DNA from 3 places in the Rummeliibacillus sp. G93 genome. Region 2 is predicted to be linked to each of the others. Evidence: riboswitches for the same ligand, from Rfam matches in the RefSeq annotation. Region 2 holds a riboswitch; each other region holds the start of a gene.

Region 1 (10,774 bases), 550 kb from region 2:
TCCTTCGCTTCTTCCTTTGGCCGCTTTAACACTTTTATTGGTCCTACCACACAATTGCTTAATACATCACAGTTATTAAACAGATTAAATTGCTGGAATACCATGCCGAGGTGAGTACGGTATGTATTTAAATTATGCCCTTGGTCCAGTATATCCTGTCCTTTATATAAAATCTTTCCGCCAGTGGGTGATTCAAGCAAGTTAATACAGCGCAGCAGTGTTGATTTCCCTGAGCCCGAAGAGCCAATCACACAAACTACTTCACCCTCCTTAACAGAAAAGTTAATATCTCTTAATACCTCATGTGATCCAAAGGATTTATTGAGATGCATGATATCGATAATGTTTTCCATAGAATCCCTCTCCTTTGTTATTAAGATGCCTTCTGTCCTGTCAGCATTTCTTGATTATCTATCAGTTGGTATGTTGCATTGCCGGCAAGTTTTCTTTCGAAATATCTCAATATTTGTGTCACTATAATCGTCATAATCAGATAAATAATACAGGCAACAAAGAATGACTCAAAGTAGCGGAAGTTATTGCCTGCTATTGTCTTCGTTTGGAAGAATAATTCCGTAACACCGATGACATTTAACACTGATGTATCTTTAATATTCATAATGTATTGATTGCTTGTAGCTGGCAAAATATTGCGCATTACCTGTGGCAAAACGACATGCACCATCGTTTTCCAATGATTCATACCAATCGCGCGTGCTGCTTCAAATTGTCCATTGTCGATGCTAATAATGCCGCCTCGTACGATTTCTGCCATGTAAGCCCCTGTATTGACAGAAACAATGAACATTGCCGCAAATGTACGGTCCATATCAATGTGAAATAACAGGTCAGAGCCAAAGTATACGACCATTGCCTGCACAATCATCGGGGTGCCCCGGAAGAATTCCACATATACCGTTAAAATGAAGCTTATGCATTTTAAAAATATTCTCTTTACTCTACTTTTGCTTTTCGGGATTGTATGAATAATACCGATAATTAAGCCAATTAAGGCGCCAAAAATTGTACCAACTGTCGCAATGAGCAACGTCATCCATGCGCCTCTTAAAAACATTGGCCAGTTATTGACGATAATTTCTATAAACCATTCTAAACTCATCTATTTTCCTCCTCCAAACAGCGCCTTAACAGATGCTTATGTCTCTCGGATAACAAGCTTTAATCAATGCCATATCCTTTCGGCGTGAATGTTACATGTTAAAGCGCAATTGATGCAAAGCTAGTGAAAGCTGAAGAGGACTTTCACTAAGTTAACTTTTGCATTATTTGGCTGCTGGTTGTTGTTTAATGGCATCATCCATCATTTTTGTACGCTCTTCTTCTGAGATGCCTTTTAGTATTTCATTGATTTTCTTTGTTAATTTGCTATCTTTCGGAATACCCACTGCTGTTTGTGTATCTTCTGCCGCTGTTTTAAATCCTTTACCTTCGCTAAATTCAACCATTTTAAATTGATCATTGGCAGAAGTTGCCGATACTGCTTCTGGTTTCTCTGAAACATATGCATCCATCTTGCCTGCTTGTAAAGCCACACGCATAGCGGAGAAATTATCCGTTGCTGTTTGTTTTTTTACGCCTGGAATTTGATCAATAACTGTGTAGTGGAATGTATTTAATTGAGCTGTTACTCTTGCCCCTTTAAAATCTTCAATTGAAGTGGCGTTTTCATATTTACTTCCTTTTTTAACGACCATCACTAGATGAGATGTGTAGTAATTGTCAGAGAAGTCGATTGTCTTTTTGCGTTCTTCAGTAGGAGACATTCCTGCAATAATTGCATCTATCTTACCTGAAGCTAAAGCTGGCACTAAACCGTCCCATTCCATTTTAGAAATAACAAGTTTTTTCCCTAAGCCATCTGCAATTTTTTTGGCAATTTGAACATCATACCCACCTGCATACTCAGCGTTCCCTTGAATGGCAACCGCACCATTAGAATCGTCACCTTGCGTCCAGTTAAATGGCGGATAACCTGCTTCCATGCCGACTGTAAATGTGTCGCTTCCTTTGCTGCCTGAAGACTTTGCATCACCTGATTCTTTAGAACTACACCCTGTTAAAATTAACACAGCAATTAGTAAAATACTTGATAACAGTGTTCCTATTTTTTTCATATTGATCTCTCCCTTTTTTCTAAATAAAAAAGACTAGAATTATAGACCCGAGTTGAACTCAGGGCTACGTAATTCTAGTCCTAAATCCTCTACTTATATCCCAATTTGAGATAGCACAACTCAATAAACCATAGAAATTTATTGAGACAGTCCTGCAGTTATTCACTGCAGACCCAGCATGCAACAATGAGAAACTTGTTACACACTTCGGCAATATTTCCTTCTTCTTAGACTCATCGCTTTCTCTAACTCCACTAAGAACTAATAAATACTGCGCCTCTACCTCACCGTATAAGTGAGGCTATATTTAGTTATGTTTTAAACAGTCTACAATAGGGATGGAATGTATGTCAATAATATTTCAACAATTTAAAAGATTCTATCCATCAATCTTCCTCATATTCTTCTTCTGCATAATAGACTTCCCCGCTCATAGCATTAATAGCCATGATTTCTTTTCCAACTGGAAATTCTGCTTCATAAGTCAAATCGTATATTATTAGGTCTTCATCTTCTTCATCATTGACCTCAGTTCGTGCAAGATGCATTTCCAGCTGTTCTTTAAATTTAGCGTCGGCTTCCTCTAAAGGCAGGACTGGTACAATGTCCAGGGTATTTAACTTCCCTTCGTTTGGCAACAGCAGCGAACATTCACGAATAATCCCCGTATATTTCCCTACATTGATATGAATGGTGTAATCACTTAATAGGACACCCTTATGCTGTCTTATAAATGAAAATGTTGTATATGGCTCAAAGTCAAAGTCTGCGTCAAACTCATCCTCTTCTTCTAACTCCAACTCTTCAAAGAATTGTCGTTCCTCTTCTGACAAGTCTTCTTCTGTTATTATGCCATATGACGAATACTCCATTTCCCCTTGCTGTACTTCTAACAGGTACTTTTCATGGACATCCCCCACAATCGCCTCTAGGAACATTTTTGCTTTATTAGCTAATGTAGCTTCTGGCAGTTCTTCTTTCTGCTCTTCCCACTCTACCAGCGATTCGTATTCCATAAACATAGAATCTATGTTTTCAATTTTAATAACAGGTTCTTCTTCATCGATGTTTTTCGAATTGCCTGTATACCAAAAACGATTCGCCCCGTCCTCAATCAATTGCATATCATCAGTTACACCAAGCAATGTCTTTACGCTCTCGGTTACTGTAACGGGCTCAAAGGAATTCGCATTTTGCTCCCCATATTCCATAAAATCTTCTTCGTATTGGAGACTACCGTCTACATGTACTCTAAAAGTCCCGCTTTTTGGTTTGTAGAGAAGCTGTAATTCCCCATTCAAGTCTGTAATCGCAAGTTCGACAAGCGGTTGTTCAAAAAGAATTTCCTTAGCATCTTCAGCAGAAATCTGAATATCTGGATAGGCTAACTGATAATATGACTGATTAAAAGTAGCCGACAGGATAAAACCTTGTTTATTTATTTCTAACGTCACACCTGAATTAGGCAAGAATAGATTTAGTGCAACATCTTTTGCTTCAAACGTTAACAAGTATGATTCACCATTCCATTCAGAAATACTGCGGAAAGTAAGATCCTTTTGATAGAATTCATCTATAAAATCTTCCGCAATTCCCATTAAATCCTCTTGGGTTAATTCTTCATACTCATCAAGTGACACATCATTGTGTTCCAGGATGTCTTCCATTTCAATTAAAAGTGATGCTAATTTTCCGTCTTCTGTTACTTCAATTTGCCCATAAGGAAGCTCTCTATTTAAGTCAACAATTTCTCCAACTGTTGGATCGTCCTCATCGTACTGAATAGCAATGACTGGACGTCCAATCATATAATCGCGTAATATAAATTCCCAGCTCTTCATTGGTTTTCTCCCCATATTCATTTAATTTTCTATATCTAATTATCAATTGGTTATTATTGTTCATCTATAATAAAAGTTCTCTTTCTACTAAAAGTAGGATCTTCTTTGTTAATTTTACAGTGCTACTACTAAAAAATTCTACCATAAATAATACGTTTGGGCTTAATCAAATCAAAAAAAAGCCAGAGGATTTAATCCTCTGGTCCGTTTTATAAAACATTTTTTTCCATAAGTTCTTTTTCATACCGTTCAATTTCTTCGATTGAATCTGCATACCAGACTCCGGTAAATCTTGATGGTATTTTTTGCTCGAAATAATCTCCATCATAGTAGGCTAATGGGAATAGTACGCCTTTTTCTACATACTCTTTTATCGCTGTATAGAATGCATCACGTTGATCATTTGATCGGTAAGCTAAAAACTTGTTTACCGGCTTTCCAAGTTGTTCGTGCAGCAATAACATGGATGTAGAACCATTCTGTCTAAAGTTCAAGTCGATAGCTTTTACTTGCCCATTCTTTGTTATTACAAGGTCAAACCCCGCTACACCGATAAACCCTTTTTCTACGCCACAGTCCATAATTTCTCGACCTGCCTGAATGATTTCTTCCGGTACATTTTCTACTAGCACATTACCACTGTACTTTCCGTTGTCATCTGTAATTTGCTTTGATGCACCAATAAATTTTATCCCTAGTTCCTTAGAATAAAGGTATTGGCAGCAATAATTTTCTTCAATATCAAGACACTCTTCAACAATAACCATTTTCGCATCTTCACTTTTAAACTTGTGGATGGCCTCGGCTAGCTGATCGTCAGTGTGACAAATCATCACGCCATAGCCCCCTGATGAAGGCAAGTCTTCACCTTGTTTTAAAATAAGCGGTAGCTTCCATGATTTAAGCTCTTCCTCTAATTGATTTATACAAACAACGTCTCGTTTAGGGACATACTTTTTTGGAATGATAGCATCAATATTGGCCTTACAGTTCAAATAATTAAACATTTCTGCATCCATCCAATAACACTCTCGATTGATTTCATCTTCATCATATAAATAATGGAAAACTATTTTCTTTTTCTCTTGACTCCACTTGTGCAAAATAGCTTCATATTCTTCTTGGTTTCCATATTGATAGGGTTGTTCAGGAATTTCTACCCCTACTATTTCGAACAGTTCTTTGATTTTGTCTGTTTGCGTGGCTTTATGAACCAGCGTTGGCAAATTTGAGATAACTAATTCTCTAGCTGTTAAAAAGTCTAATTGTTCCATATCTTGGGACATCCATGGGTTTTCTTTATATGATGGTCTTGGGCTATAAACGGCGTCCTCTCCGTAAATTTGCTTCAATGTAAAGGTTGGTTTCACGACTAGCTGATCCATATAATCTTCTCCTTTTCTATAACCATAATATGGCTGTTTTTTTAGTATCTATTGTGTTTCAGTCAGTTGATTGAATCTTCTTTAGGCAATATAGCTGTATAGCTTTCAAAAATCCCTTACAAGGATGCTATTAATTACCCCTTACTCTCTAACAAGAAACTATATTTCAAAAAGATAACTAAAATCTAAAAGACCTTTACAAATAACTAAAAATAATGTAAATTATCAAATGGCGAACGTTTTATAAATAAATAAAAAATAATATTCGACTTTAGGGGTGTTCCTTTATGGATAATGTATTTGATTACGAAGATATTCAGTTGATTCCTGCAAAATGTATTGTGAATAGTCGATCAGAATGTGATACAAGTGTGACACTTGGCGGACATACTTTTAAACTTCCAGTGGTCCCTGCAAATATGCAAACGATTATTGATGAAAAGGTAGCAATCCAGTTAGCTGAAAATGGCTATTTCTATATCATGCATCGTTTTAATCCGGAACAACGCGCAGACTTTATCAAAGATATGCACGCACGCGGTTTAATCGCATCTATCAGCGTTGGTGTTAAATCGGAAGAATATGACTTTATTGAGACATTAGAAAAAGACGGGCTAACACCTGAATTCATTACTATTGATATTGCTCATGGACATTCCAATGCAGTCATTAACATGATCCAGCATATTAAAAAACATCTCCCTCAATCATTTGTCATTGCAGGTAATGTTGGAACACCAGAAGCAGTTAGAGAATTAGAAAATGCTGGTGCAGATGCAACAAAAGTAGGCATTGGACCAGGTAAGGTATGTATTACTAAGATTAAAACTGGCTTTGGCACAGGCGGTTGGCAATTAGCTGCACTTCGCTGGTGTTCTAAAGCTGCTACTAAACCAATTATTGCTGATGGAGGCATTCGCACACACGGTGATATTGCTAAATCTGTACGTTTTGGCGCTTCTATGGTGATGATTGGCTCTCTATTCGCTGGTCATGAAGAATCACCTGGCGAAACAATCGAAATAAACGGCAAACTATATAAAGAATACTTTGGCTCTGCATCTGAATTTCAAAAAGGGGAACGTAAAAATGTAGAAGGCAAAAAATTGCATGTTGAACATAAAGGGCATTTAAAAGACACCCTAATTGAAATGGAACAAGATTTACAGTCATCTATTTCATATGCAGGCGGTACAAAACTAGACGCAATTCGCAATGTTGATTATGTAATTGTAAAAAATTCAATTTTCAACGGAGATAAAACATATTAATTTTCTTTATCAGACAAATAAAAAAGCCCTCTACGTCATGCCATATGCTGATCGTAGAGGTTTTTTTCTACCCATTATTAAAAATATTTACTATTATCCGATAAATATTTTGGAAAACTATCACTATACGATTCTTTATGTGATAAAATTAGCTCGCAATTAAGGTAAAAGACACTCATATGCACTATGTACATAACAGAATAAGGTAAATAAAGGATCTAAAATCCACATGGCATAGGCTTTTAACCTTTTCTAAAAACATGAGTGAACCCAAAAGTCTTGATAGGAATCAGCACCCTTAAAGTAATTTGGTTAATGAATGCTCAGCGGACTTCCAACGAGTAAAGTAGTCACTAAACTTTCTTGCAGCATATCAAAGTTTTAGTATAAGAGAGGTAAACGCGAGTGAAAAAATTATTTAACTGGAGTCTGCGTTCTAAGTTAATTGGAGCTTTTTCAATTTTCTTGATTATTCCTTCGTTGCTGATGGCTACGATTTCTTACAGTAGCACAAAATCACAAATTAAGCAGGAACAACTGAATAGCGCTAATTCTACTATTAAATTGTTGAATACAAATATAACGAATACTATTCAACCTAAAATCCATGATGCAACTTATTTATCTAAACACATTTCTAAAGGTTTAATCGATTCTTCAAAGGATTCAGAGCTTCGAAAGATATTAAATCAATATATTAACGAACATCCTGAGACAGCGATGGCTTATGTAGGTACAGAAAAAGGCGAAATGATCCGTATGCCTTATGCTACATATCCGAAAGACTATGACCCACGAGAGCGTCCTTGGTACCAAGAAGCAAAGGATAAGTCAGGAGATGTGGCAATTACGGAGCCCTACACTTCAACTTCAACTGGCGAGTACGTGGTAACTATTACAAAAACATTAGCAGACGGATCGGGCGTCATAGGCATTGATATTAAAATTGATGCTTTAAGAGACATTTCAAATCAAGTGAAAATTGGAAAGCTAGGTTTTATTTCTTTATTAAGTGATGGTGGAAAGTATATTGCAGATCCGAAGGCAGATAGTGGATCAGCTCCTAAAGAAACTTATATGAAGGAAGTATTAAATAAAGCAAAAGGTCAGACAGAGACAGAAGAACACAATATCATATACCTCACAAATAATGAAACAGGTTGGAAAGTTGTCAGCACCACATTCAAATCAGAAGCAGATAAAGCGGCAGCATCTACACTTTACTTAGATATTATAGTAGAAATTATATTCTTATTATTAGGTGCATTTGCCATTTGGTATATTGTTCGGTCTATTATAAAGCCAATCAATCGTTTAAAAGAAAGTGCCTCTAAAATGGGGAAAGGCGATTTATCAGAGGAGATTATCATCACTTCTACGGATGAGATTGGACAGCTTTCTAGCTCATTCAATGATATGAAGAATAATCTTGCCACTCTTATTCAAAAAGTAGGATCGAGCACAACGCTTGTCCGCACATCATCAGAAGAATTATCGGCAAGTGCTAGCCAAAATATCGCTGCTTCAGAACAGATTGCCTCTGCCATGCAGCAAGTAACTATCAATACAGAAAATCAGACAACTGGCATTGAGCAAAACGCTACTGCTGTTGAAGAAATCTCTCATGGCATCAGCCATATTACAGAAAGCATTAATGAAGTCGCTGTTTTATCTTCACAAGCGACAGAACAAGCAGAAACAGGCGAAGAATCCATCCAGCATACAGTGAATCAAATGGATTCAATCCATCATTCTGTATCTGCTACGGATATAAAAATAAAGTCACTATATGATCGTACTAAGGAGATTGGTGCAATCTTAGATATCATAGGCGATATTGCTGGTCAAACTAACTTGCTTGCATTAAACGCATCGATTGAAGCCGCACGCGCAGGTGAACATGGCAAGGGCTTTGCTGTAGTGGCAGAAGAGGTACGCAAGCTTGCAGAAAGCTCACAACAGTCTGCATCACAGATCGCAAATCTTATCCACGCGGTACAGCAAGATTCATCAGAAGCTGTAAAAAATATGGCTTCGACTCTAGAAAACGTTCAAGAAGGATTAAGCATTTCCAAACAGACAGCAATGCAATTTGAAGCTATTATTTCAAGCATGCAAGAAATTACACCAAAAATTGAAAATGTCTCGGCTACTACAGAGCAAATTTCTGCCTCTATTCAAGAAGTATCGGCTACTGCTATTACATTAAATGATCATGCAAAAGACAATGCAGCAGCATCTGAAGAGGTAGCAGCTTCAACAGAAGAGACGCTTACTTCAATGGAAGTAATGGAGGAAAACGCAAATCAACTTCTCAATATGTGTGAAGAGTTACAAAACATGATTGGTGAATTTAAAACAAATTAAGAGATACCTCCTTTATAGAACAATCTATAGAGGAGGTTTTTATTCTATCACTTCCTCTTCATATGAATGGGCCATGCTGCATAAAGTGAATTAAAAAGGTGGGATTGATATGAATAATGACTTGCATTTTATACGTTACTTTTTGCCGCCGACAGCTGCTATTTTAGAATTAGAAACAGGTCCTGTTATTTTGCATGCCGATGTAGACGGTGACTCAATTGAAGAGCTGATTAGCGCCTATAGCTATAGGGGCAACACGTTTCTTCTTATGCTAAAGCAAATAAATTTCCAGTGGCAGCCGCTCGTCCACCTCAAAATAGAACAGCACCATATTGCAGGATTATATGCAGTAAAAAAGAAGGAAAGCACTAAAAAGGATTTAGTCATTGAATGGAAAATAAACAACCTTCCTCCTTACTTAGATACACTAACGTGGACGTCTAATGGATTCCAGCGGCAGACAACCCCTTCTCAACAACTCATCATTACGAAAGCTTATGGAGATGTTACGGGAGATGGATTAATAGATACCGTCTACCTCACAGGTGAAAAGCAACCTGATAGCCCGCTTTGGCAGAACCTAGAGCTACAGATTATGAATCACTCGCAAGGCATTCCTGTTAACATATCACTTAATGATATGAAAGGTTATAGCCCAACCATCTTTCTCGGTGACTTTACTGGGGACAAAGCTCAGGATATCCTTGTAACCGTGGATTCTGGTGGGAGCGGTGGTATTATTTTCACGAAAATCTTTTCTTATCAAAATGGAGTATTTAAAGAAATATTCGACGACGAACGCTTTAATAACAAATCAAGTTATAAAGTAACATATGAAGACGGCTTTAAAGTGCGCGTTACAAGCTCAGCACCGCCCAAACAGTATAAAATCGATCTTACTTATAAAGGAAAATCTTATCTTTCAGAAATATACAAGCCAAATGGCCAATTAAAAGAACCGATTGAAGGTTGGGTGGATCCAATAAGCGGCCTATACCCAATCGATTTTGACCGTGATGGTGTCTATAGTCTCTTGGCATTCCAAAGCATTGCAGGCAGGTATCACGCTGACCGTTTAGGCTATGTTCAAAGTACATTAGAGTGGGATGGTGAACAGTTTGTAGTTGTAAGACAAAATGTCTCTATAGAAGGTCGAGAAGGAAAGCGCCAATAAACTATTAGGACAGGAGAGAAATTTTGCAAAATATCTTGCCAAAACATTCCTCTTTGAAAATCGTCTTAAGAAAAAGGCAAAAACAAATGTGTAGGCAAAAAAGAGAGACAATGAAAAAAGGTACTAGAAAAACAGGTATCGAGCCTACACTTCTTCCCGCTCACCAACAGCAAAAATAGTAGACTATGAGGCAGAGTGGCAAACACCACTTTGCTTTTTCTTTTCTTCTCTGCCTATACATTCCGCTGTATTTAAAATATAGTAGAAGCGGGTGATAAAATGAATACAAAAATATACATGAACAACGAAAACTTAATTGCAGGCATTTCATTAAAAGATGAAAGTATGCCCGAAGACGGCAATATGGCACTCCATAGTTGCACTGATCCTTCTTTGATTTTACAAAATCGAAGCTTGTTGGCCGCATCTATCGGTTGCGATCTTAATCAATTTGTTTGTGCCAACCAAACACATAGCCCAAACTTTTATAAAGTCACTCGAGACGATGTGGGTCGTGGAGCAAAAGCAAAAGAAACAGCTATTGAGAACACTGATGCACTATATACATTTGAATCAAATATAGTGCTGTGCACCTTTACTG
Region 2 (10,774 bases):
GCGGCAACTGAGGCAACACCAGTATCAGCAGCCACGACAACTGTACAATTAAACAAAAAAGGTGTACTCGTAAATAAGGCAACAGGTAAGATTGTGAAAGGATATAAAGTATTTAATGGTGACTTATACAAAAATGGTTCATTAGCACGCGGTCGCGTTAAATATGGGAGTGGGAAAAATTTAAAACTGTACCGTAATGGTCACCTTCAAAAAGGTTACTATATCACACGGGATTTTAAATATTTTTTTAGAAATGGAAAATTAGTACCAGGTAAAACTCTAGAAGATAGTAACTTGAATGACTGTTATTATCAAGATGGTGTTTTAACAAAGCGTATTTATGTTAAATCAGACGGGAAATTATATGAAAATACAACTCTGAAAAAAGGCGATTATGTTATTCGTGACTTGGACGATGACTATGAAGATGTGGAGCGTATGACGCTTTATACAAATGGTATTTTATCGAAGGGCTATCATTTTGCCGACTATAAAAAGATAACGTATTTATTTAAAGATGGTCGCATTCAACAAGCATCACTTTATAAAGGAAAACTATATAAAAATGGCAAACCAGCACCAAAAAATGAAGTCATTTCAGACGGGAAGGACACCTATTATTACAATGATGCGCTAGCGGATGGCGTTATTAATGATTACCTATATGAAAATGGCAAGAAATTATATAATGCAACGGTAAAAAACTACTTAGACAAATTAGCTGAAATCAAGAAACTAAGTATAGCACTAACGATAGATTCAAAAGTGTTAAATACAAAGCTGGCAGAGTTTTTAGCCTACTATACTGAACATTATTATGCGATTTATCAAAACTATCTAGTGTGCGATGATGAGGATTGTTCAGAGGAACCAGCTTATAAAATATTAACAGCGCAATTCAATGATTTAAAAGAAATTGTAGGGAAGCTAGATCATACAGATGCAACCATGGCAAATGATAAAGCCATCAGAGAAAAATTAGACTATTTATATGATAAACAAAGCATTCATAGCGCAAATGGTGAGATTTTGAATGGGGAATACAAAGGGAATATTTATACTAACGGCCGTTTAATTGGTTCGCGTGAAGATGTTGCCTTAAGCGCTGCTACTTCGACATATAAAGGATTGTCTACTGATGAGTCGGCGACGATGCAACAGAAAGTCGATGCTTTAACATCGCAAGTAAAGGCGGCAAATGATGTGTTTACATCCGCAAAGGCACCCGAATACCCTTATACATCATTTAATACGCGTGAAGCCGAGGAAGTGCTCCGCGAAAGTCTAATTCAGCGTCGTGCCCTTATAAAAAAAGCAGTACAACAACAAGTTTCAGTGAATACAGCTGCTTTAGAAGAAGAACTTCTCGCTGGCTTCGCTGAGCTTGATGAAAAAATAACATTTAATCAACCCTCTACCACAGCAACGTACAAACCACTAGCGGTGGATGAAGTCGCAACAGGAACATTTGATGACGATGGCTATGCATATTTTGCCATCACGATCGATCAAGTAGAAGGGAACTATTACTTAACTGGAAATGCGGATGTACCAGAACTTTCTTCTTGGATCAGTAATGCAAAAGAAACAATCAATGGTGCGGATGAAGCGGTGGGGAAAAAATTACGGTATCTTGAAAAAGGTGTTTATTATATGGCCGTGCAAGGCAAACCCAATGCATCTTACCGTTTCAAACTATATCAAAGAACGTATAACTATACGACAATGGCTGAACTTCTTTCTGGCCCAAATGCTTTAAGGACGCCTAGGGTGAAATTACCGTATTACCAATATTCAACACCATCCATTGATATCAACCTAACAACTGATGAACATATCATGCTGTATGCAGTATCAAACGAAGATTCATTTAAAAAAACAATTGAAAATATTGTGCTGACGAATAAAGCAACGGGCAAAACATATCCAGTCGTGCGTATTTCGACAACATTCTTCTCATCAAATGCGCCAAATGGCAAGTATTCATTGTCGGTAACACCTACGAAAAAAGGCGTTCCTGGGCATGTGGGCATACGCTATGAAACATCACCACATTTAAAAATCAATGAACCGAACAAAGGTAGCTATTTTTACACATTGAATGTCAAAAAAGATACAAAATTTAAATTTATGTTAACCTCAAAATATGGTCAAGCATACTCTGATGAAAAGATGCGCTTATACGATCATAATCATCACCTAGTAAAAGCTGTAACACTTGCAGAAGGAACCAAGCAACGTGAGTTTGTCTATACCGTGAAAAAAGGACGTTATAGCATTACTGGAGAAATGATTATTACAGCTACTTTGAAATAAACGCTTTCATTAATTAAATTAGTAGAAAAGGAGAATCTTGCGCAAAAAGATTCTCCTTTTCTTATGTTCAAAATTTAAAAGGAAGAATCACTCTTTATACAGAAAAAGCAGCCTCCCCATAAGGCGAAAGCTGCTTGTTTAATGCTTTTTTATTGGGGTTCCTCCGCTTCGGCGATTGCTTTGGTTTGATGGACCGTGCCACTTGGATGGTTAGGAGGTGCATAGATTGAATACAGCTTAATTGGTTTGTTGCCTGTATTCGTCAGATTATGCCATGTACCAGCTGGAACAAAAAAGACATAATTATCCCGCACTGGTTGCTGGAAGTCTAAGAACTGTTTATTTTTGCCCATTTGTACAAGGCCTTCGCCTTCTTCAATGCGAATAAACTGGTCCGTATGCGGATGAATCTCCAAACCAATATCTCCTCCGACTGGAATGCTCATCAGAGTAAGCTGCAAATGCTCACCGGTCCACAGCGCTGTGCGATAGTTCGTATTTTGTTTTGTTGCTGTGTCTATATTGACAGCAAAAGGTGCTGGGCCATAATCTCTTAAATAAACACTATTCGGACTTTGGTAGGTTTGCTGGTATTGATTTTGAAACTGGTAAGGGGAGGGGCTATTCGGATAATAGTGGTGGGTTGTTCCGCAAGATGGACAATGATAGTGATACAAAACATCATTCCTTTTTTTACTATACTGTACGCTTCTTGCGGAACTTTGGTGCCTATTTTAAGTTAGCTTCTTAAAGCTGTGTCTTCTTTACATACAGACTGCAATAGATGCTGCAACTCAGTAGTTTCTTCTTCATTAAGGGGTATTAAAGGCAAACGTACACCGCCTACTGCTATTCCTCTCAAATTCAGAGCAGCTTTTACAGGGCAAGGGTTAGGTGCGCTAAATAATCCTTTGAATACAGGGAGGAGTCTACGATGATCTGCCGCAGCTTCCGTCACATCCCCGTTTTTAAACTTTTCCATCATCGCTTGCATTTCATTTCCAATTATATGGGAGGATACGGAAATAACGCCAGTAGCACCAATCGATAGAGATGGCAGTGTTAAATGGTCTTCTCCTGTATAGACACTGAAGTCATTGGGTGTTTGCGTAATGAGTTCAGCCATTGCATCCAAGTTTCCGCTCGCATCTTTGATGGACACGATGTTATTAATCGCGGCAAGGCGAGTGACTGTTTCAACGGATAGATTGACAACACTTCTTCCAGGGATATTGTAGAGAATGATTGGTAGCTGTGTTGATTCCGCAATTGCTTTGAAGTGCTGATAAAGGCCCTCTTGTGATGGTTTATTATAGTAAGGTGCAACAAGCATAATTCCATCCACACCTATGTCTTCAGCAGACTTAGTCAGTTCAATGGATGCCCTTGTATTATTAGATCCTGTGCCTGCAATAACAGGAATCCTATGGTTTACTTCATCTACGACAAATTGAAATAAACTGATTTTCTCTGCTGTTGTAAGTGTAGGGGATTCACCTGTAGTACCAGCTATCACAATCCCATCTGAGCCGTTTTCGATAAGATAATTAATCAGCTCACGAGTAGCTCTAAAGTCAATATTTCCTTGTTGGTCAAATGGGGTCACCATCGCCGTTATAATTCTTCCAAAATTCATTGCTTCTCCACTTCCTTTTCATTTTTTGGAGAAGGGCAGTATAGAAAATAACGCAAAAAAAGCAGCAACGTGACTACGTTGCTGCGAGAATTCATAAAGTCATCTCCATGCGTACGATAGCCCTCCATATAGTTTCCTACATGACAGTCCTGTGTTTATTCAACAGCAGGCCCAGCAATAGAGAAATATGAGTTTCTCTAAGCTTCGGCAAATTCCCCTTTCCACTGCAGTAGTCGGATCTCATCATCCTCTTGCAGCTTACTCATGGTTTTTGCGCCTCTATCCTTATTTCAAAAGATATTGAAATAAGTGAATATTCAATTACAGAAAGTATAGCAGTCTAGCTATGCTTTTACAAGATAGAAAGCCAAATATTATTATATTTCTCTGTTTTTAATATCGGCATTCATATTGCCAGCTGTAAGCGTATCATCAAGATTGTTCTTTTTAAGGTCATTATCGTTTTGATTTGCAGGATCGTACAATTCTTGCTCTGTAATAGCACCACGATTTGCATCATCTACATCGCTATCTGTGACAGAAGCATCACCAGTCGTTTCAATGCGTGCTTCCTCGCGTTTTAGATTATCAGTGACTTGTTCTGTTTCGGTCACTTGTTTTTTACCAATGACTACTTCTTCGTTTACCACTGGTTTTTTCGTCACTTCAATTTGTTCTTCGACGATTGGAATACGGATGGTGTCATCTTCACCCATTGGAGCATAAGCATCTGTAGTGGCAGCTGCTTCATCAGTAACTTTTCGTCTTTCTACATACACTTCATCATGTGTGACAGGTACATTGACTGTTTGTGGTTCTTCCACAACATCTTTGTGAACTTCAACTTCACCAGTTTGTACTTGGTCTTTTTCTACATCAAGTTGTTCTTTGCGCAACTTTAATGTTTGCTCATCTGCTACTGTATTATTAACATCCACTGTATCATTAGGAGCTACTGTGGTATCAAGACCTACATTTGCCTCTTGGTTGTCTACTGGTGTTAGTGGGTCAGCAGTGCCTAAAAGGGCATCATCTTCTTTGTTTGCTAAAAGTAGAATACGGCCATCGTTAATATCGCGTTCGTAGCGACGAGCAGATTCTTCATCAAAGCCAAGTGTTAAGAAATATTCGTAATAAGATGCATGGTCCACATCTGTGTGGAAATCACCTTTAAATACTGCTGCTAGGCGATCGAAGAAACCTTCATCTTCTTCCATATTGCGACCGCCAACATCTTCTGTTAGTACGCCTGTTTCATTTTTTACGACTGATGGAGCAGAAGGGAAGTTTGTTGTATTAAGTGCAATTGAGAAATCGTCAGTTGCATATCCTTTTTGGCGATATTCATCAATAGCTTTAATCACTTCCGCGCTTGAGTTATAAATTCCTAATACTTTTTTATCCATGTGTATTACCTCCATTATTTGTTTCATTTTTTTGATATGCGATTACAACATAAATATACCCGAATCTCTTTCATCGAAACGCTTAAGCATAAAAGAATGTTTGTTTTAGAATTAGTAAAATGTGACAATGATGAAGAAGATAAACGCTAAAGAAAGGTGCTTATATATATGAAAAAAGCCGTATTTTTAGATCGTGATGGGGTCATTAATGAGGTACTAACCAAGCGGGTAAAGTTTGTGAACAAACCGAAAGATTTATATTTCTTGCCAGGTGTTCCTGAAGCCATAAAAAAATTGAATGCCTATTTTGATTTTGTGTTTGTGGTCACCAATCAGGGCGGTGTAGGTCTTGGATATATGAAAGAATCGGAATTGAAAAAAATCCACTTGCATATGATTGAGGAGTTAAAGAAACAGGGAGCCCATGTGGATGAGGCAGTCTATTGTCCACATAAACCAAAAGCTGGTTGTGCTTGCCGGAAGCCTAACAGCAAGTTAATTGAAGACCTAGCAACAAAATATGAAGTTGACTTATCAAAATCCTTTATGGTTGGTGATACCGATACAGATATAATGGCGGGGAAGAAAGCAGGGACGAAAACAGTTTATTTAGGTGAACGCAATCCACTAGCCGATGCAGTATGTAATGACTTGAGCGAAGCGGCAGAATGGATTATAACACATCAGTAATTCCATGTTAGGAGACTAAGAGGGCGGGAGAAATTGAATTGCAGTTGTTTTTCAACGAAATAGCTATATTGAAGTTGGATCAGCGAAGACAACTCAGGGCTTACCACTACTCTTAGCAAAACGCAGCTATTCCCACTTCATCTCCACATCAAATTAGTATCTTTAAAATATACAAATCAGGGTTTTTCAGTAACCACAAAACTATTGGAGAACGTGAACTAGTAAGAGGGGCCTTCCCAGAAAGTTTCAATTCTTTGACACATGATTACTTGCAGAATACGATAAATTAGTGAAGAAATAAAAAATAGGAGGTCAATATGTATGGCAGATTTATTTGAAGAATATACCTTGAAAAACGGAGTAGCATTGCGCAACAGAGTCGTAATGGCACCAATGACGAACTACTCTGGCAATGCCGATGGAACCGTTACTGATGCGGAGGTTGCTTATTATGCACGCCGTTCAGAAGGCGTCGGTATGATTGTGACAGCCTGCACGCATGTATTAGAAAACGGTAAAGGTTTTCCAGGACAGTTTGCCGGATATGATGACAAGTTTATCCCTAGCCTAAAACGCGTGGCTGATGCGATTCATACAGGAGGAGCAAAAGCAGTGCTTCAAATTTTCCACGGAGGAAGACGATCTATTCCAGAAGAGGTACCAAATGGCGAAATCGTAAGTGCAAGTGATGTCGCTTATCCAGACAATGCAACACCAAGACCCATGACAACTGATGAAGTAAAAGAGGCAGTCAAAGCGTATGGCGAAACAACGCGTCGTGCGATCGAAGCAGGCTATGATGGCGTTGAGATTCATGGAGCTAACACATACTTATTGCAACAATTTTTCTCTGCCCACACGAACAAAAGGACCGATGAATATGGTGGAGTAATTGAAAATCGTATGCGCTTTCCTTTAGAGGTTTTACGTGAGGTAAAACAAGTGGCTGCAACGCATGCTAAGGAAGCCTTTATCATTGGCTATCGCTTCTCACCTGAAGAACCTGAAGAAAACGGGATTACAATGGATGATACTATCCAACTTGTAGATGCTTTGGCCGCAGAAGGGCTGGATTATCTGCATGTATCGCATATGGAATTCTTCGCGAAGCCGCATCGTTTTACTGGCGACCAAGAAAAAACACGTGTCCAACTGTTAATAGAAACGATCAATGGCCGGACTGCTTTGATTGGAGTAGGATCAATTTATAGTTTCGATGATGCAGTGAAAGCATTGGAGACAGGTGTTGATCTTGTGGCATTAGGCCGCGAATTATTAATTGAACCGGATTGGGTACAAAAAGCGCAAGAAAATCCGTCATCCATTAGAACAGAAATGGATATGTCTATGCAGAAAGAATTAGCGATCCCTGACCCGATGTGGGGAGCTCTAAAAAGACCGAATTGGATTCCTGGAATGAAGGCTTGACTTGACAGAATTTTTGACAAATAGTATGCTACTAATAATGAGTTAGTTATAGAACATTTTAGCAAAGAGCTATAGCGATATGGCTTTTTGAAAAAATGAAACTATAATACGGTATTCTTCTAAAAGGAAGAATGAATATTAAAGGTAGACGATTAATCCCCATTCAAGATGGGTTCGTTAAAAGTAAACCGATAATTTCTTTGTTTAATAGTGCCTTGCGCCTTTTAAATGATGAAATTGTCGGTTTTTTTATGTAAAAAAAAGGAGGGATTTTGGATGTCGTGGCCACTATTGTTTCTCATTTTTCTTGGACTTTCTCTAGGGAGCGGATTGTGTATCCTGCATCCGCAAGTCCCGCTTCGATTCATTCGCATTCATATCGGCATACTGGCATTAGCACCAATTGCCGCTTTATTAGGTCTTATTTTTTCTAAAGGAGATTATTTCCTAGGAGTATTGCATTTCGATTCATTATCATGGCTCTGGTCTCTGTTTGTTTTGACAATTGGATTAATCGTTCAGCGATATTGTGTCCATTATTTGCTAGGCGATAAGTCATACCGCAAGTACTTTGCACTTTTAACTATTACTACTTCAGCTGATGCCCTGGCATGGTTATCTGATGATGTTCGCCTTTTATTTATTGGATGGGGGCTAACACTATTTTGTTTAACTGTCTTAATCGGATTAAGGAAGGAATGGAAGGTAGCGCAGCATGCTGCAAAAGTATCCCGCGGCTATCTATTAGCTAGTTTGCTGGCACTGGGCCTTGCGTTATTCTGGTTAGCGTACAGTACAGGCGAATGGCGTTTATCAACTATACTGACCTCTGATACATTAGGTTTGTTAACTGGTTATGAAAAGACAGGAATTAATTTATTGCTTCTTGTGTCAGCGCTCATTCCTGCTGCTCAATGGCCAACACATCGTTGGCTACTTGATTCTGTTGTTACACCAACACCTATTTCAGCTGTTATGCATGCTGGGATTGTTAATGCGGGAAGTATTATGCTTGCTCGTTTTTCTCCATTGTTTAATGGGGACTTGGCGCAGATAATTTTACTTGTTATTGCAGGCCTTTCTGTCTTAATCGGCACAGGGATTATGCTTGTGCAAGTGGATTATAAACGGCAGTTGGTGGGATCAACAATAGCACAAATGGGTTTTATGCTGGTGCAATGTGCACTAGGCGCCTATCTTGCAGCTATTACACATGCAGTATTGCATGGTTTGTTTAAATCTACTCTTTTCTTGCAAGCAGGTTCAGCTGCCAAGGCAAAAGCGCCTGTTACTTCTAAGGACCAAGCAGCTTCTGTTATATGGACAGTTGCAGGTGGTGCGCTTGGAACACTTATAGGATTAGGGCTTTGGCTGACAGCTAAAGGAGAAGGCTATCAGCTGATTAGTGCTCTTCTACTCGGCTGGTCGATTGCCCTTGCATGGGCACAGTTGGTAGCGGCACACCCTACTGCTACTGGAAAAATCGCAGGTTTCTTCTTATTAGTTGCAGGTGGACTTGTTTTTAAAGTCGTTCATACACTGTTTTACAACATTTTGCAGGGGACCATCGACAGCGATTTCCATCAGCCGTTTATACTATCGATTATTGTTTTAGTTGTTTTACTAGCTGCGATTGTATGTGGAACTTGGCTGATTCGAAGGAATAATAAAGTATCCTTTGCGCTTTATCTATGGCTAGTTCGGCTTGGAGAACCTAAAAAACGTCTCGCGGAAAGCCATCCAAACTATCTTGCACAATTATTAACGAAGGAGGGGAATTATCAATGAGTACGGCGTCAACACTTCACTATGATGAGGGATTTAAACCGAACGATCGCTCGCTTCAAGAGATTGTAAAAAAAGCGAGCGAGGTCATTGTGCCCCTCGGCGATATTAATAACTTTGCAGCAAGAAGCCCTTGGGCGGGACTCGAGCACCAGACTTTTGACCAAGTGGCAAAAAGGCTGAAGGAGACGGGTGACATTGACATGTATCCTAATCATGCCATCGTCTCCTCTGCTGCTCGTAAGGGAGAAATTGATTTGGCCATCTTAGAAGATGGGTTGAATGCATGGCTTGATGAGCAGTTGATATGCTTGCCTAGAGAACTCGCGAAAGAATATTGCCGTAATGTATTACAACAAGAATCAAATTCCTTCACTACAAGAGAATTGCCTGGCGCAAAGACTGCTGCACTTTGGTATAGTAAATACTTTTCACCCACTAAAAATAAACATTCCATCTTAACAATGAGTCAACGTGTGCAACAACCAGGAAACGAATCTCTTGTAGAAAATGTAAATCTACATGTGATTAAATGGTGTAAATTATATTTGGATGAATCACTTGCGGTGTGGTCCATGCCCAATAAAGAGGCTGGATTTTATGCAGCATGGCGCCAAATGGCTAAATATGATCGCACGCTTACTCATGAAACGCGCAGGCAACTTGATCAACTAAATCAAAATGCAGAGCAAGCATTGATGGAAGTGCTTCACAGTATGGATATTCCTAACACAGAATGGCAAGAATATTTGGAGGCTCACCTCCTTGCACTACCAGGATGGGCAGGTATGATACGCAGCCGTGAAGAAGAATCAGCGGCACTGCTTTTAGAATATCTGGCTATGCGGCTATCTCTTGAATATATATTCGTAAAAGAATATCTTCCGTTGCCAGAGCCAGTGCAAGATGATGTTCAACTCATTGAAAAACTTGTTATTAGCTGGGTTGAATTTGGCAGAGAGAGACTCGAGGATTGGGCAGAGTTAGAACCAGAGGAAATAAAAGCACGCCTTATGCTCGCAAATCGCTTCGATTCCTTTGTCCAAGGCCGCCTTTGGCTAGAAGCTTGGGAGAAAACGTATGAAAAAAATCTTCAAGAATGCTTGCCGACTAAACCTACAACAATAGAAGAAGCAAAAACAATCGCAGCACAATTTGCTTTTTGTATTGATGTACGTTCTGAAACGTTCAGAAGGCATTTAGAAAGAAGCGGGCCATTTGAGACTTTTGGGACAGCTGGATTTTTTGGCTTGCCAATTGAAACAAACGAACTTGCAAGCTCCAATAGCCATAATTCATTGCCGATTATGTTTAAGCCTTCTCACAAAGTGCTTGAATCTACGGACAGGGACCAGCTAGAACAATACATTGAGCGGGCACATACTGCCCATTCCGTTGGGAAAACATTTAAAACAATGAAACAAAATATGCTGACGAGCCTGCTATTGCCTGAAATCAGCGGACCATGGCTTAGTATTCAAACATTAGCACGAAGCTTTATCCCGCAAAAAGC
Region 3 (10,774 bases), 780 kb from region 2:
GATTGGTATCGGTATTCAAGCAATGTTAAACGCGGTAATTTCGTATTTAATGCTAATTGGTAAAACGAATGACTTATCAAACGCTTTGCGCTGGTTAAGCGGGAGTTTAAACGGGGCAGAGTTAGAGATGACATATCCGTTAATCATTGCAGTCGTAATTGTGACACCGGTGCTTATTTATTTTGCGAAACAACTTGAAATGCTAGAACTAGGTGAACAAGCGGCGACCTCTTTAGGCGTCAATACAAATAAAACGCGCGTCATCTTAATGATTAGTGCGGTATTAATTATCGCTTTAGCTACAGCCACAACAGGCCCCATTGCGTTCGTCGCCTTTTTAGCAGGGCCTATTGCCCAACGTCTTGTTGGGGTTGGGTTTTCAAATATTCTTCCAGCAGGTTTAATTGGGGTTATTTTAGTCTTAGGCGGAGATCTAATTGGTCAGTTTGCCTTTGAAACCCGTTTTCCGGTAGGTGTTATTACAGGGATTATTGGTGCACCATATTTAATTTACTTGCTAATTCGTATTAATCGAAAGGGAGATATTTAATGACAACTCATACATTTGAAACGAAGAATATTCAATCAGGATATGATAATAAAACCATTTTAAACGACGTTAACTTATCGATTCCGAGTAATCAAATTAGCATCATTATTGGGGCTAACGGGTGTGGGAAATCAACACTTCTAAAAACAATGGCACGTTTAATTAAGCCAACGGGTGGAGATGTGCTATTAGATGGTAAATCCATTCATAAAATGGCACCAAAACAATTAGCGAAAGTATTAGGACTGCTTCCTCAGTCACCAATCGTACCGGAAGGCATTACAGTAGCAGATCTTGTTGGTCGTGGTCGCTTTCCTCATCAAAGCGTCATGAAGGGCTGGTCGAAGAAGGATTATGAAGCTGTAGCAGAAGCATTAGAATTGATGAACATTACCGAATTTGCTGATCGAAATATCGATGAATTATCAGGTGGACAAAGACAGCGTGTTTGGATTGCGATGGCATTGGCACAGCAAACGGACATTTTATTTTTAGATGAGCCAACGACATATTTGGATATTACATACCAAGTAGAGATATTAGATTTATTAACAGATTTAAATAAAAAGTATGGAACAACGATTGTGATGGTGCTGCATGATATTAACTTGTCCGCACGCTATGCAGATTATTTGTTCACAGTAAAAAATGGCCAACTCATTGCAGAGGGGGCGCCTACTGAAATTATAACGGCAGATTTAATTAAAGAAACCTTTCAGTTGGATTGCCAAGTTATTAACGATCCAGTATCTAATACGCCACTTATCGTTCCGATTGGTCGTCATCACGCATGAATTTTAGGCTAGAGCCGAATAAATAAGACACCTCACTTTTGCATTAGTAAAAGCGGGGTGCCTTTTTAATATGTAATAGTCCGATCATAAATACGTTTGGTAAAACCAATTCATTAATAGCTGAGGGATTTTATTTAATAACGGCCAGTTTTTCCTCTAAGTATAATTCATGATTGTTAGCTAAATTGATATCACCTAAAAAACGCATAGTTTGAATAGCATTTTGTGCCATTTCGGTACCGATTGTTTGATTGCCAGAAGCGATGTTATAGATTCCTTTTAAAAACATTAGCTTTGTTTTTTCAAAGTAAAAATCTGTGCCTTCGGAGATTTTCTCAACATATTGTATGAACTGATGCGTTTCTTTCCACTTATTTGCTTCTACGCAAAAGACTATAGTGTTTAATAGTACCTTAATAACTTCTTCGTTAAATTTCTTTATATTTTTATAAACTTCCGTTTTTTGGGTTAACTCTTTAGAAAGTGTTATCACTAAATCTTTATTTAATATATGCATTGTATTGCCAAACAGCATGATTTCGTAAAATCCCCAATTATCTACACTAAACAGGTAGTCACTTATATTAATTAAATCATCTTTCTGAAAGATGATGGTTGGATCTAAATTATGTGCTAATGCTTTGATCATAATTGAATTATATAGGTAACTGGTTATATTATACTTTAACCACTTTCCATGTTCTTCTTCTTCTATCTTGAGCAATAACGCTAGATCATTATTTTCATATGCACGTTTAATGTTATTCAATATGTTTTCCAGGTGAGTCGGTTTATAGTCGTTCGAAATAAACATAAATTCTTCTAAAGTTAAATTTAATCTATCGAGCAATAAGGAGAACTTTGATAAAGAGATATCTGAATTTCCACGTTCAAATTTTGATAGAAAAGATACACTGATAATTCCTTTAGATACTTCTTTTAATGAATAGTTTTTGCTTAATCTAATATCCCTGAAAACATATCCTAAGTAATTCATTTTTCTCACTTGCCCCTTTATATTTTACTATATGACAATTTTAAGTTTTTTGATAAATTAAGTATATAATATCTATGATGAGATAAAAAATAGAGAAAAGGTCTTATTGTATCTAAGTCTATTTACATTTCTTATCAGAAAGAAAATATAAAGGAATAAGGGGGATATAACAATGAAGAAAATGAATTTAAAACACCTATTAAATGTAGGATTAGGTATTCTAATTATCATTGGAGCTGGAAAAGCGAGTTTTCTAGCTGAAACTCTAATTAAATAAAATTCAATTTTAAAACCAATGCGATAAGAAGTTCTTACTTTCTTTTATTTGTTCCCTTAAAGATAGTAGAATCTCATGGTTGTCATATTGCTATTTATTTTATTGAGTTAATTTGTTAATCAAGTTATCCTTTGTTATTTTCGTCAACCTTATTTATTCTCCATTGGCTGTTTCTTTCCTACATTCACAAATCGTAATAAATGGCAGCCAAAGATTAAAACTTTTTTCTCGAAAGGGATAACTACATATATGAAAGTGTTAAAAAAGCTGTATCACTCAGAAGAGTGATACAGCTTTTTTGGATATGTTGTCGAGTTGTTTAGATTAGTGATATTGAATTTCTTTGTTGACATCAATGTTATTGATATCGATGCCCATTGCTTTTGCAACGCCTGCACCATAAGCAGGGTCTGCTTTATAGCAGTGGATAATGTGGCGTTCTTTAATGAAGTCTTCCACGCCTTCCATATTGCGAGCTGTATTTTCAAATAAGCGTTGTTGTTCTTCAGCAGTCATGATATTGAATAATTTTCCTGGTTGTTCGAAGTAATTAGAGTCATCTTCGCGGAAATCATAAATATCTGCTGGACCTGCTTCTTCAGCTGGGTTTTTGAATTCAGGTTGTTCTTTCCATTCACCATAGCTATTTGGCTCATAGTGAAGTGTGCTACCTAAGTTGCCGTCAACACGCATAGCGCCATCGCGATGGAAGTTATGCACTGGGCATTTTGGTGCGTTTACTGGAATTTGGAAATTATTCACACCTAGGCGGTAGCGTTGTGCATCTGCATAGGAGAATAAACGAGCTTGCAACATGCGGTCTGGTGAGAAGCTAATACCAGGCACTACATTTGATGGTTGGAATGCAGCTTGTTCTACATCAGCAAAGTAGTTTTCTGCATTGCGATTTAATTCAAATTCTCCTACTGGAATTAGTGGGTATTCAGATTTATACCATACTTTTGTTAAATCGAATGGATTGTCGCGGTGATTACGCGCTTGTTCATCTGTCATCACTTGGATAGACATTTTCCATTTCGGGAATTCACCGCGTTCGATTGCTTCGTATAAATCACGTTGTGAAGACTCACGGTCATTTGCAACTACTTCTGCTGCTTCTTGGTCAGTGTAGTTTTTAATTCCTTGTTGTGTTTCAAAGTGGAATTTAACATACACGCGCTCATTATTAGCATTAATCATTGAATAAGTATGAGAACCAAAACCATGCATATGGCGGTAGTCAGTAGGAATTCCACGGTCGCCCATTACATATGTGATTTGGTGCAATGCTTCAGGAAGATTTGTCCAGAAGTCCCAGTTATTATTCGCGGAGCGCATATTTGTACGAGGGTCGCGTTTAACAGCATGGTTTAAATCAGGGAAATGCATGGCATCACGGAAGAAGAATACAGGTGTATTATTTCCGACTAAGTCCCAGTTACCTTGTTCTGTGTAGAATTTTAATGCAAAACCACGGATGTCACGTTCTGCATCAGCAGCACCACGTTCGCCGGCTACTGTTGAGAATCGAGCAAACATGTCTGTTTTCTTGCCAACTTCAGAGAAGATAGCCGCTTTTGTATATTTTGTAATATCGTGCGTTACAGTAAATGTTCCGAATGCACCTGATCCTTTTGCGTGCATACGGCGTTCAGGAATCACTTCACGGTTAAAGTTTGCTAGTTTTTCAATTAAATAAACATCTTGCAATAGAACTGGACCACGTTTGCCTGCTGTCATTGAATTTGTATTGCTTACGACAGGTGCACCAGCCGCAGTTGTTAATTTTTTATTTTGGTCGTTTGCCATTCATAATTCCCCCTTAAATCTATAGAATTATCTCTTCGAAAATAACTATAACAGAGTCATAGCTAAATGTAAATTATAATAATTATTTTTAAGGAATTTCTATCTTAAAGAATAGAATATAAATAATACGGTGTTTGTCAATTAATTTGCTTCCTTAAATTGTGAAAAATAAAAGTTGTTAATTCAACGTTAAACGTTGCCAGTAATACAGTTTAGATGTAATTTAAATGGTTTGGAAAACATATTTTATTTGACTTCTTTTATTATATTAACTGTATTAACAACTTATTTATAATAATTACTATTATCATTGGGAGGCTATGGATAGGTATAAATGAAAATATATATCTATTATTATACGCTATGAATACATAACCAAATCTATTCCTTTTATCAACATTGAATAAGTGGATGCTATTTCTCCAATTCTTTATAAATGAATATATAATCTACATATTTTTTCACTGATTTTTTTGATTTATCATAGGGGTAATGACAGGTCGAGGAGGACATAATGGCCATAATAGATGAAGCAGTCGCTTTTTTGACTTTATATTATAAAGAGAATCATTTGCCGGACGAGCAATTAGATCATCGTTTGAAAGAGGTACGTCAAGAATTAGAGGAAAATGGAAGTTATAAGCATACTCCTGAAGAATTAAGCTACGGTGCTCAGGTAGCTTGGAGGAACAGCAATAAGTGTATAGGCAGATTGTTTTGGAAAACCCTTCAGGTGAAGGATGAACGGGGCGTATTAGAAGAAGAAACTATTTTTCAAAAATTGATCAATCATATTGAATATGCCTTCAATAATGGGAAAATCAAGCCTGTTATCACAATTTTTGAGCCTGGCCGTGTCCGTATTTGGAATCATCAATTGATACGCTATGCGGGTTATGAATGTGAAGATCAATCCATTGTGGGTGATGCGGATTCGGTTGCTTTTACAAATGAGTGCTTAAAACTTGGATGGAAAGGGAAGAGAGGGCAATTTGACGTGTTGCCTTTAGTTATTCAAGTTGATAATCGGCCACCTAAGTTCTTTGAGATTCCTTCTATATACATAAATGAAGTGGAAATCAGGCATCCGGAATATAGCTGGTTTTCTGAGTTGCATTTAAAGTGGTATGCAGTTCCTATCATTTCAAGTATGCCTCTTGAGATAGGGGGAGTCGTCTATACTGCTGCTCCTTTTAACGGTTGGTATATGGGAACGGAAATTGGTGCAAGAAATCTTGCAGACGAAAATCGTTATAATCAGCTCCCTTTTATTGCGAAGAAGATGGGTTTAGATATGCGATCAAACACAAACTTGTGGCAAGATCGTGCACTAATTGAATTAAATGAAGCCGTTTTGTATTCTTTCCGGGAAGATGGTGTCAGCATTGTGGATCATCACACTGCAGCACAGCAATTTAAACGTTTTGAAATGAACGAAGAAGCGGAAAATAGAGATGTGACAGGCAATTGGACTTGGCTTATTCCGCCTCTATCGCCGGCTTTAACGCATATCTTCCATAAACCGTATAAAAATAAAAAAAACACTCCATCTTATATGTATCGGCCATCACCTTTCAAAGGGTTGGGAGACAGATAAAGCAGAGAAGAATAAGAATGAAAAAGCGCTCATTAGCTAAAAGCTAATGGCGCTTTTGCTATTATTCTTTCGTTACAAATCGGTCTTTAGCAGAAATGAATGCAAAGACGAACAAAAGGACTGTGACAATAAGATATAAGCTGTTCGCAGCATGCCAACTATTAAAGCTATCATGGATAAAACCGTATAGTACAGGTCCTACTGCAGCGAGCAAATACCCGATGGATTGTGCGGTGCCTGAAAGTTCAGCTGCTTCTTGAGCGTTGCGTGAACGAAGAGAGAAAAGCATCATAGAAAGACTAAAGGATGCCCCTCCAGCGAATCCAATCATTAACATCCATAACAATGTAAGCTCTGTCCAATTCATAAATATACCTACGAAGCCTGCAAAGTAAAAAAGTGACAATAATGCAACGAGCGGTCTTTGGTCAGCTTTTTTACCTGCAAGAATCGGGGTTAAAAAAGTCATTGGCAATTGTGCTATCTGTAGAATAGAAAACATCCATCCCGCTTTGCTCGGGCTCATGCCTTGGGTTTCAAGCAGCCCTGGAATCCAAGTAGCCGTCGTATAAAACAACAGGGATTGTAGCCCCATCGTGAAGGTGATAGCCCAAGTAAGAGGATACTTCCACATAGGTTTAGTGCGTTGAGAAGGTTCATTGTTGTTTGTCACCTTCACATGATTCTGCAGCTGCGGTAACCATACTATGATAGCGAGAATGGCCAGAATACCCCAACAGGCAAGAGCTCCCTTCCATCCGATTGTTGTTTCTGCTATTGGATTGCTCACGCCCGCTGCTATACTGGCGGATAGGTTCATGGAAACAGAATAAAGTGCTGTTAATAATCCTACTTGAAGAGGAAACTTTAATTTAATAAGAGCAGGCAAGAGGACATTGCCAAATGAAATAGCAACTCCGATGATAATCGTTCCAAAGAACAAGAAAAAGATACTGCCCGCTGAACGCATTAAGATACCTATAGCCAAAAGTATTAAGGCTGATAACAATGTTCTTTCAAATCCAACACGCTGTGAAATTTTAGGGACAAATGGTGAAATAACTGCAAATGCAAGCAAGGGGATAGTTGTAATCAATCCCGCCCACACATTTGATATAGTGAGCCCTTCTTTAATATCTGCAATAATAGGGCCAACAGCAGTGAGAGGGGATCGCAAAGTTGTGGCGATAAAGATAATACCGAGCACTAAAAGCCATGTTTTTTTGTCCCATGACAGCTTCTTGTTTCGGTTCGTAGCTTGTTCTGAAGCCAAAGGAAATCCTCCTTTTGAATTTTTAATAGATATTAAAAACGTACAGGAATCATTTTGCTTTATCAATATTTGTTTTACAAAACATGTCCCCTTCTTTCTAAAATATAGTAATTTTCTATTTACCCTTGTAGTCATGTGCTTAATATATTACAATGTAGGTAACTTAAAACTATATATTGCATGCCTCATCCAATAGATGAGGTAGAGGTCGCGGTATTCATGAGTATAATCGACGAGGCGAGAAAGCGTTTAGGACTCGATTAAAAAGGGAATATTGCCGAAGTACAAGCAAGCTTTTTATTGCTAGTGCTGGGGCTGCTATCGAAAGGTGCAGAACTGTCACGCCAATGTCGGCGTGTTGAGCTATCTTGATCAAGGTTGATGGGGAATTCGGACGCCATCTCAGTTATATATGTGATGGCTTTTTTATTTAAATTTTAGCTGTTATAGACAGCTGCGAAGAATACCTTCAGCTCGACCTTTTCTTGCAATGAAAAACGGAAAGAGGAGAGTTATGAATAGAGTAGAAACACATACAAATGCAGGAATACGAACAAACATTAAACATGATTCTCATTCAAATACACAACAGAAACTGAAACGCAGCTTAAAAAGCCGCCATATTTCCATGATTTCACTTGGCGGTACAATCGGTACAGGCCTACTTCTAGCAAGCGGCAACTCGGTTGCAGCAGCAGGGCCCGGAGGAGCACTGTTAGCTTATGGCCTAATTGGTGTAATGGTATTTTTCCTTATGACAAGTTTAGGGGAAATGGCCGCTTATATGCCTGTATCAGGATCATTCAGCACGTATGCTTCCAAATTTGTTGATCCTTCATTAGGATTCGCGCTTGGTTGGAATTATTGGTACAACTGGGCAGTAACGATTGCAGCTGAAATTTCAGCTGTAGCGATTGTTATGAAATATTGGTTCCCGCACACTCCTTCATTTATTTGGAGTGCTGCATTTCTTATAATTATCTTTACTTTAAACTTTTTGTCAGTGAAAAGTTTTGGCGAAAGCGAATATTGGTTTGCGCTTATTAAAGTGGCAACAATTATTATATTTATCATCATTAGTTTCTTAATGATTTTTGGTATTCTCGGCGGACATGCTCCGGTCGGATTTACTAATTTCTTTAAAGGCGACGCGCCTTTCCATGGTGGATTTTTTGCTACATTAGGCATTTTCTTAGCTGCAGGCTTCTCCTTCCAAGGGACAGAATTGCTTGGGATTACAGCTGGTGAAACGGAAAATCCTGAAAAAACAATCCCACAGGCTGTGCGCTCGGTCTTTTGGCGAATTCTATTGTTTTATGTTTTAGCTATCTTAGCGATTGGCTTATTAATTCCTTATACGGATGCACGTTTAGCAAATAGCGATGACGTGGCAGTAAGTCCTTTTACATTAATATTTGAAAATGCAGGCATTGCCTTTGCTGCTTCTGTGATGAACGCAGTTATTCTTACGGCGATTCTTTCAGCCGGCAACTCAGGGTTATATGCAGCATCTCGTACATTACGTGAATTAGCAGTGGAAGGTAATGCACCGAAGATTTTCAAAAAGCTAAACAACCGAGGTGTTCCTGTTGCAGCACTTGTTTTAACAGTAGCAGTGGCTTGTTTATCCTTTTTGGCATCATTTTTTGGATCTGGAACAGTGTATATCTGGCTTTTAAACGCTTCTGGTATGTGCGGTTTCATTGCATGGCTTGGTATAGCGACCAGCCATTATCGTTTCCGAAAAGCATTTGTGGCACAGGGCCGTGATCTCTCAGAGTTGCCTTATCGCTCTAAATTTTTCCCGTTTGGTCCGATTTTTGCCTTTGTCCTTTGTGCGATTGTTATCTTAGGACAAAACTACACAGCGTTTACAGGCGACCATATTGATTGGTACGGCATCCTAGTATCCTATATTGGCTTGCCAATCTTCCTTGTTATCTGGTTTGGCCATAAACTGAAATGCAAAACAAAGGTTGTACGTCTAGAAAAGGCAGATCTGACAACGAAACGCCAAGTACAATAATTTAAATCTTGAAGGCTAATCTATCAACGTTGGTAGATTAGCTTTTTTGTTGTGAATTGAGCCGTTTCGTTTTACATAATGTTCGCTTTTTAAATGTTTCTATCAGAATAATTAATCTGTTTATTCGGTTTTGGGTTATTTACCAACACTTACAAAGAGAATTTATATTGAATTTTACGTTTTACATGCTATAATAAAGATAATCAAAATTACATAACATTCACTCATATAATAGCAGGGATATGGCCTGCAAGTTTCTACCAGATTACCGTAAATGATCTGACTATGAGAAGCAATCTAGTAAATAGTAGTTTGTTCATTACATTCTATTTGCTATTACTTTCGACAATAAGTCGAAGGACTTTGCTCCACTCGTAGATGATTGGATGTATTAGTTCTTCGGCTTTTTTGTACGTAAAAAAGCCGAAGTGCTAATGAAAAGAAGGGAGTTCCTCGTGTTGAAAGCACTTCAGGATAAAATCGTAAACGAAGGTAAAGTAATATCAGAGGGAGTTTTAAAAGTAGATTCTTTCTTAAATCATCAGATTGATCCACAATTGATGAAAAAAATTGGTCAAGAATTCGCGGAGCTTTATAAAAATGAAGGAATTACAAAAATATTAACAATCGAATCATCCGGCATAGCACCAGCTGTGATGGCTGGCCTTCTATTAGAAGTGCCTGTAGTCTTTGCACGTAAAAGCAAATCGGTGACGTTGATTGATAACCTATATACAACTGAAGTATATTCATTCACTAAGAAAGTAACTAGCACGCTGACAGTGTCAAAAGATTACTTAACAGAAGATGATGTAGTACTTGTCATTGATGATTTTTTAGCTAATGGCGAAGCAGCTAAAGGCTTAATTCATCTTATCGAACAAGCAGGGGCAACTATTAGCGGTATCGGTATTGTTATCGAAAAGGGATTCCAACAAGGTGGTCAGGTTTTACGCGACAAAGGATATCGAGTGGATTCACTGGCAATTGTTTCATCATTAGAAAACAAAGAAATCCAATTTTCTTAGGAGGCGGCAAAGAATGAACAAAGCAAAACTTGCAACACTGGGCATTCAACACTTATTGGCGATGTATGCAGGTGCTATATTAGTGCCGCTTATAATTGGTGGGGCGTTAAAGTTTAATACAACACAACTAACGTACTTAGTTTCGATTGATATCATGATGTGTGGGATTGCTACATTATTGCAAGTTGCACGAGGCAAAGTATTTGGTATTGGCCTTCCTTTAGTGCTCGGGTGTACGTTTACAGCCGTTACGCCTATTATTGGCATTGGCGACAAATATGGCCTTGGTTCAATTTATGGTGCGGTCATCACTTCAGGTTTAATTATTGTTTTGATTTCAGGTTTCTTTGGTAAACTGGTTAAATTTTTCCCTCCGGTTGTGACAGGTAGTGTTGTAACAATCATCGGAATTACATTAATTCC

What was found. Region 2 has a riboswitch for lysine ahead of dapA (4-hydroxy-tetrahydrodipicolinate synthase). Riboswitches for the same ligand answer to the same signal wherever they lie in the genome.
Region 1: it holds a riboswitch for lysine, as region 2 does, so the genes downstream of both, M2M59_RS15945 (transporter substrate-binding domain-containing protein) here and dapA (4-hydroxy-tetrahydrodipicolinate synthase) in region 2, are expected to answer to the same signal.
Region 3: it holds a riboswitch for lysine, as region 2 does, so the genes downstream of both, M2M59_RS00705 (amino acid permease) here and dapA (4-hydroxy-tetrahydrodipicolinate synthase) in region 2, are expected to answer to the same signal.

What each region holds. Positions count from the first base shown of each region.
Region 1 covers NZ_CP097314.1:3,143,895-3,154,668, forward strand. Annotated here, with positions in the region: gene M2M59_RS15935 (amino acid ABC transporter ATP-binding protein) at 1-353, opposite strand, end outside; gene M2M59_RS15940 (amino acid ABC transporter permease) at 374-1,120, opposite strand; gene M2M59_RS15945 (transporter substrate-binding domain-containing protein) at 1,284-2,135, opposite strand; lysine riboswitch at 2,239-2,425, opposite strand; gene M2M59_RS15950 (hypothetical protein) at 2,522-3,976, opposite strand; gene M2M59_RS15955 (L-aspartate--L-methionine ligase LdmS) at 4,186-5,361, opposite strand; gene guaC (GMP reductase) at 5,649-6,632, shown strand; gene M2M59_RS15965 (methyl-accepting chemotaxis protein) at 7,038-8,999, shown strand; gene M2M59_RS15970 (hypothetical protein) at 9,109-10,173, shown strand; gene pgeF (peptidoglycan editing factor PgeF) at 10,453-10,774, shown strand, end outside.
Region 2 covers NZ_CP097314.1:2,598,651-2,609,424, reverse strand. Annotated here, with positions in the region: gene M2M59_RS13155 (hypothetical protein) at 1-2,316, shown strand, start outside; gene M2M59_RS13150 (cupin domain-containing protein) at 2,466-2,993, opposite strand; gene dapA (4-hydroxy-tetrahydrodipicolinate synthase) at 3,056-3,952, opposite strand; lysine riboswitch at 4,062-4,242, opposite strand; gene M2M59_RS13140 (YsnF/AvaK domain-containing protein) at 4,330-5,358, opposite strand; gene M2M59_RS13135 (D-glycero-alpha-D-manno-heptose-1,7-bisphosphate 7-phosphatase) at 5,527-6,048, shown strand; gene M2M59_RS13130 (NADH-dependent flavin oxidoreductase) at 6,370-7,476, shown strand; gene M2M59_RS13125 (NADH dehydrogenase subunit 5) at 7,753-9,264, shown strand; gene M2M59_RS13120 (DUF2309 domain-containing protein) at 9,261-10,774, shown strand, end outside.
Region 3 covers NZ_CP097314.1:130,257-141,030, forward strand. Annotated here, with positions in the region: gene M2M59_RS00675 (FecCD family ABC transporter permease) at 1-550, shown strand, start outside; gene M2M59_RS00680 (ABC transporter ATP-binding protein) at 550-1,344, shown strand; gene M2M59_RS00685 (helix-turn-helix domain-containing protein) at 1,475-2,341, opposite strand; gene M2M59_RS00690 (catalase) at 2,943-4,427, opposite strand; gene M2M59_RS00695 (nitric oxide synthase oxygenase) at 4,942-6,024, shown strand; gene M2M59_RS00700 (CynX/NimT family MFS transporter) at 6,086-7,297, opposite strand; lysine riboswitch at 7,492-7,671, shown strand; gene M2M59_RS00705 (amino acid permease) at 7,812-9,323, shown strand; purine riboswitch at 9,528-9,629, shown strand; gene M2M59_RS00710 (xanthine phosphoribosyltransferase) at 9,758-10,351, shown strand; gene M2M59_RS00715 (nucleobase:cation symporter-2 family protein) at 10,365-10,774, shown strand, end outside.